Regions from separate parts of the Lysinibacillus sp. UBA6686 genome, predicted to be linked through region 1. Evidence: riboswitches for the same ligand, from Rfam matches in the RefSeq annotation. Region 1 holds a riboswitch; the other holds the start of a gene.
The links. Region 1 has a riboswitch for cobalamin ahead of B2R82_RS03185 (hypothetical protein). Riboswitches for the same ligand answer to the same signal wherever they lie in the genome.

Region 1 (3,429 bases):
GTTTGTAATATCATTATCTATATAATAAACTGCTTTGTTTTGAATAGCTGTGATAGAATTCCACCCATCACGCGTAAGAATTTCTGCTTCTGGGTCTTTTGTATAGCCTACCGTAGTTAAAATAACTTCTGGATTTTTCGCAATAACATCTTCTTCGGTTACTTTTTTCCAGCCTTGGAGTTCAGCAAATACATTGCTTACATTGGCAATATTTAAAATTTCCTGTTGGAATGTACCAGAGCCCGCTGTATAGATGTCTGGTTTTGGGCTAATTTCTAAATAGATATTTTTTGGTGCTTTTACATCTTTAACTTTTGCTTGTACCTCAGCAATTTTTGATTTTATATCCTCGTTTAATTTTACACCTTTATCTTCAATTCCCATAACCGTTGCTATCTGTTCAATATCTCCATATACATCATCAAATGAAGCTGCAGATTGAATGGCAAATACTTTTATACCTGCATCTTCAAGACTTTTTAGAGCATTTAAGTTATCTTCATCTTTTCCTGTTGTATAAGCAATGACCACATCTGGCTTCAAAGCTAAAATACGCTCACTATTAAATGTAACAGAATTAGAAACACGTTCAATTTTTTGTGCCTCTTCCGGATACGTATCATAGTCAGTTGCCCCAACAATTTGATTGCCAACACCTAAAGCAAATAAAATTTCTGTATTGCTTGGTTGTAATGAAATAATTGTATTAGGTACTTCATCAAACTCAACCTCTATACCACGGTCATCCTTCACTTTATAGCTTGCTTTTTCGATTTGATCTTCCTTAGTAATATCTTCTTTAGTAGTTGCTTCATCCTTCGCACCACAACCTACTAATATGAGCGACAGCATCATTACTGAAAGCCATTGAAGCTTCAACAATTTCTTCATTTTATTTATTCTCCTTTTTCTTTTTCATAGGGTATGACTTGCTTTCAAACGGAATTTCAGCAATCCCTGCTTGCTTATTCATATAAACAGCCATCACAAAAAATACATTGGCTAGTAGTCCTAAATAATCAAAAAGAATTGTCGGTACTTCCTTTTCGTCAGATACCTTATGCAAAATACGATAAGATTTTTTTGCCTCACTACGACATACATGTAATGCAGTAGCAGCCTCTGTTCCTTGAGGTAATACAAAGCTCTGAATCTCCTCTTTCACATAACTAACATAAAAATCATAGCGAGCACTTAGCCATGCTAAATCCTCTTCACTGACCGCTAATTTACCTCGAACCGAGCCATTAACATGGTAGGCCATTGGTAGGATTGTATAGAGATCTTGTGCAACAACCTCTACTGCCTCTTTTTTTACTGCTGTCAAAGCCATTCCTATATGTGTAGTAAGGCTATCTGTTCGTATTTCAAAATCCACTGTAGATGCTTTTTCACGCATAAATGGATAACAAGAATAACGCGCATCTTTTTTCAACTCTAAATCCTCACTTTCTTTACACAATCAATTGTGCCCTAACGTAATTGCGTCTGGATTTTTCTTGATTCAAAGGCGTATAAAACGCCCACTGATAGGAAGAAAACCTCTATCCTGCCCATATAAGGGGCTGAATCAAAATAAAAAACGCCGTTCCTACTCCTAAGGAACGACGAAAATAACATAATTAGAATCGTATATAGATACGAAAGAGACTACGTATTTGCCGTATATCCTCCTAGCTTCCGAAGAGTATTTATACGTTCAAATAAAGGTCGGTCTCCTGGCTTGTACAGTGTACATCACTTAATGTAATGTATGTCATAAAAACCTTCCCATCAAATTGACAGTGGTCTACGATTATGATTCCTGTACTTACAGTTGCGGAAACAGCTTCGGATTTTCACCGAATTCCCGATTATACTATCTTAGTACCCTTATCCTGCAAGAGCTATTCACTTATAAAGCAGTTTATCACATATTATTATGAAAAACTATAAAGATAAAAGTTTTATAGTTGTACTAGAAATTTATAGTATTTTTTCAATAGCCTGCTCGATATCAAGCTGAGAATCAGTAGGCTCAAAGCGTTCTACTGTTTTACCATTTGCATCGATTAAGAATTTTGTGAAATTCCAGCGGATATTACGTCCTTCTAAAAAACGAGGTGCTATTTGAACTATTGATTCTGCTAGCATTTTTTCCTGCATGCTTGCTTTTCCAAATGCGCGGTAATCGACCTCATGCTTTAAATAATTAAACAGTGGATGTGTTGCATCACCATTGACCTGCACTACCTCAAAAATCGGGAATGTTACACCATAGTTAACCTGACAAAGTTGTGTAGTTTGCTCACCATCTTCAGGGTTTTGATTTCCAAATTGATCGCAAGGAAAGCCTAACACAACAAAGTTTTCCTTGCCATATTTATCGTACATTTTTTGCAAGTCTTCGAACTGATATGTAAAACGACATTGATTAGCTGTGTTGACAATTAACAGCGTCTTTCCTCGATAGGTCTCCATTGATAAAATCTCACCGTTTGGCTTCTTTACTAAATAATTATAAATGCTCATGTATGAATCCCCTTACTTTTTTCCTATATTATAGTAAACTTTTTTCTATTCATAAAAGGATTTGCATTAAAAAAAGCCATTCCATTATTTTTAACGAATGGCTGCCCTATATTTCTTTTTGTATTTCATATCTTGCTCTTCCTCAATTAAACGTTTCACAATGTCTAGCACCTTTGAATTATTCGTAGCATCATATAATTTCTTAAAAGATACTACAATATCATAACGTATTAATGTTGGATGTTTTTCATCTAGACATGTCTGAAATCTTTTAGCCAAATAAGAAATAACTAAATCCCGTTGTACCTGCCCTGCTAAACCTATTTTCCAGATGGCCTGTAGAGTATTCCTTGCCGTTGCAGTATTTTCATCATATGTTACAGCCCAAATCTTTAAAAAGTCCTCCAATACTCTTTCTTCTGGATCACTTTTAGCTGCTAATGCGCATAAAAATTGTGCTGCAAGTGCGCGCATATGACCATCTTTATATGTAAGAGCTTGGACAAGTTGTTCCCAAACTGCATATGTCCAATCAACTGGTTCTTGCATAATTTTCATCAATTCTTCGTAAGAATCGTATTGAATTTCACGGTCACGCTCTGTTAAATTACTAAAAAGCTGCAAAATTTCTTTTTCCATCATTCATCCCTACCTTTATTGTGTCAGAACGTAAAATTTTTATGGTACACTTATCTTAATTTGCGTAAAGAAGGTGAATATATGAATAAATTAAATACTAGGAAACTGATATTTAGATTAATAATGATTATTTCTATAATCGTAGCTGCATATTTTATTATCCCTGTTTCCGTACCAATCATCTTAGCTGGAGCCACCGCATTTTTTTTAGAGCCAATTGTTATGTTCTTTAAACGGCAATGGAAAATGTCACGGAAGATTGCAGTTGCTTTTATTTAC
Region 2 (3,429 bases), on a different contig from region 1:
TTTACTATCTAGTACTCGTGCTTGCTGTAATAGCTGATAGGTTGCTTCATCGGCTCTTTCGATTGTAGGTAGGGCGATAATAAAATCTATTGTCTCCCGTGCTTCGGGTGAAATAACATATACAATAACTGTTTTAGATCCACCATCTAATTGGGCGGTAATGACTGTCTCTCCGATTGCCTGAGCAATTACGCTCCCATTTGTGTCAACTGTTGCAATTCCAGAGTTGCTTGAAGACCATGTAACTGTGGCACTATCATCTGTTGTTGCGTTAGTGGCAGTAAGTTGAAATGTTTCTCCTACTAATAATAGTAAAGGTTCCTCAGTGTTTAGCTGAATATCGCTAATTGCAATGGGCGCATTTTCTACTAATGGAGCTAGTTCCGCTGCATCTTCTAATGGTATAAGATCATCTAATTCAGCTTCTTCATCTGTATGCGGTGCTTTTTCCTGTTCTGTTAAATCCTCTACATCTATTTCATTCTTAGACTCTGTAGCATTATCCTGCTCTTCTGAATCATCGGGTTCAATATCATTGATGTTTGGAGTAGGATCGAGTAAATCCCCTTCAAAATGCTGTGCCTTAATTGCAGTGACTGGAGAAAATAGCGATACGATTAAAATAAAAATAACTGCTATATGTAGCTGCTTTTTCCATATAGTCATATAAACACTCACTTCCTTTATAAATAATTAAATACTGACAAGCTGAATTAATTCATCTTGTCAGTATCCATTTATCTAGCTATTGTACTTTTACTTCAAGTGGCTCACTTGCTGAACTACCGAATAAAGCATTAGCAGAGGCTGTAATGGTAATAGTACCTGCTTGTGCTTGACCTGCAAATGTAATAACAGCTTGTTGGTTTGCATTTATAGTAACTGACTGAGCTGTTAATGCTGTTGTCCCTGTGTTAATTGTCCAGTTTGCTAAATTAGAGCCGTTTGGTGTCGTAAATAAATCACCAGTTAAATTTACCGTAACGGATGGATTGTTATCATTTACTGCAATTACACTTGCTGTTTCTAATTTAGCCCATGTAGTGTAATAAATATGAACGACATCATCAGCCTGTAATTCATACTCAGCTAATCCAAAATTGGGGCTATATCCATTTACAGTGTAGACCCAGCCATCCCAACCATTTAAACTGCCTGCCGCAAGTCCATCAATTGATTGAAGATATGGACCATATTGAGTAGAAACTACTACATAAGGAATACCCTCGGCATCTAATACTTGCTCTACAAGCTCTAGCGCAGTTGTCCCTTCTTGAACATTTACTGTTGTTCCTTCTAAAATTTCATGGCATGAACCAGTACCGCATAAACCTTTTACTGATAACTGAACATCAAAATCTGCTGATTGTGCTTCTTGACTTACAGGCTGTAATACTGCTGCACTGGCTGATGGTGTTACGAGCGAAAATGCTAAAAGTAGGACTAACGCTAAATGCCACCATTTTTTGAAACGAACCATTTGTAAAACCTCCTATTTTTATTATTTCGTGAATGTTTTTGCAATTAACTCGAAAATAAAAAGATGCTTCTCCAAAATGGGGAAGCATCTAATGGAAAACAGAAAAAAGGCGCAAAAACGTAGTTTGCCTGTCCGTCTATTTGCCGTAAGTTCTCCTAGCTTCCGAAGAGAGTTAATACGATGGAATAAAGGCAGGTCTCCTGGCTCGTGTATCCTATTCAGAACCTTCCCATCTACTGAAGGCATTTTTCCTTGTTCGACAGTGGTATTTTCTGTAGTCATCTACACTTACAGTTGCGGAAACAGCTTCGGCTTTAAACCGAATTCCCTATTAAGCTCTTAAAAGAGCACCTTTATACTGCAATTCTTATTCACTTAATGTTAAGTCTAGCATATATTTCTATTTTTCAAAATAGTTTAACAAAAAGAATTATGCTTTATAGAAGTAGTAAGCTTTAAAAGAGGAAGTAAACATCTAGTATCAATATTACTATTCCTATTAAAAAGCAAAATGATAACACAATTAGATTATAATAGAGAGTGAGCGGGCAAATCATATCCAAAAAGGGTTTATCCATTTAAATATTAAGCAAAACAAAAAGCTGCACAGTCAAATGCAGCTTTTGTTTCATCTGTTTTCAGCAACGTATACGGTGATTGTGATAAATAATAAACGGTGAGCCCCGCATATAGCTGTGTCTTTCACTTAATCTATCCATCTTAGCTTTATAAATTTTTTCTTTTGTCTTCTTAGTACTCTGCAGCAATTGCTTGATAGGCTGAAGTATAGAAGTCTTCAGGCTTTTTGCTGTTTGTTTCTTTTTATAAGGTTTGCTACCGTACTTGAATGGTTGTCATTGCAGATGCTTTAATCGTCTGATGCTGTGGGGGCGCTTTTGGTTCAATCAGTAATGTTGAGTAGTATGCATCAGCAATCGTAATTAAGTACATGACAAAAAGTAATTGTTTTGTTCAATAGTTCAAAAATGTTTTTCTCCTTTTTAAGTGCAATTCATTAAAAATGTATTCTAGTAATACGGGCAACCATTAAAAAGGTTTCAACCATACTTAAATATTTGTAAAAAATGTTTGCGGGCTATTTATGATTTTTATACGAATCAATGAATCGCATCTATAGCTTGTTGAATTAGATTTGTTAAAGAAGCAATCCCCTTTTGCTCTAAATGTACGCCGTCTGGAGCGAAAAACTCAGGATGGTTAATTGCAGTTGCATGCCAATCAATTAAAGTAATATTTTCATATTCCTGTGCTTTCTGTTGCAATGCTTGATTTACTTTCCCCTCCCAAGAACGAGGTACACGCGTATTTACTAAATAAATATCAGCATTGGAAAAAGCCTTTAAAAGAGTATCAATTTGTGTATTGGTAAAATACCCGTTTGTTCCAAGCTGAATGATGACTGCTTTATCTGGTTGATTAAAGCTTGCATAATAAGGAGCTAATTTAACCGCTTGTGAAACTTGGCGACCAATCTTTGCATCTATCGTAATGCTGGGGTAGATATTATGTAAGCTCGGAGCAATATCTATCATTACAGAATCGCCAATAGCTAATATTCCACTATACGATTCATGAACTTCTGTCTCATTTTCCCCCTGCTCAGGCTCTACTGCATTTTGATCCGTATTTGAATCAACACCCTCTTCTTCATCACTTAACGAACCTGGCTGAGATGTTTCCTGCTCCTTTTCAGCATCATGATGGGTTGAATGCTGCTCTGTTCCACCATCTATTTTAATAGTCGTTGGCCGTGATTCAATCGATTCTATTTTTTCTTCGCCCACAACCCCTGTCATTCCTGTAAAAAATACTAGGAGGAAAAGTGGAATGAGCGTGGTTGAAATTTTCCTGGCAAGCGTGAAGCTTCCCCATTTGTGTTTATTGAATACAAAGTACTGTCTAAAGTAACAGCGGAACCCATCCTTACG

Region 2: it holds a riboswitch for cobalamin, as region 1 does, so the genes downstream of both, B2R82_RS23775 (DUF4430 domain-containing protein) here and B2R82_RS03185 (hypothetical protein) in region 1, are expected to answer to the same signal.

What each region holds. Positions count from the first base shown of each region.
Region 1 covers NZ_DKJS01000011.1:56,490-59,918, reverse strand. The annotation lists gene B2R82_RS03190 (ABC transporter substrate-binding protein) at 1-891, opposite strand, end outside; gene B2R82_RS03185 (hypothetical protein) at 893-1,435, opposite strand; cobalamin riboswitch at 1,692-1,889, opposite strand; gene B2R82_RS03180 (glutathione peroxidase) at 1,966-2,511, opposite strand; gene B2R82_RS03175 (hypothetical protein) at 2,602-3,150, opposite strand; gene ytvI (sporulation integral membrane protein YtvI) at 3,232-3,429, shown strand, end outside.
Region 2 covers NZ_DKJS01000085.1:179,066-182,494, forward strand. The annotation lists gene B2R82_RS23770 (S-layer homology domain-containing protein) at 1-666, opposite strand, end outside; gene B2R82_RS23775 (DUF4430 domain-containing protein) at 746-1,480, opposite strand; cobalamin riboswitch at 1,654-1,850, opposite strand; gene B2R82_RS23780 (acyltransferase family protein) at 2,599-3,429, opposite strand, start outside.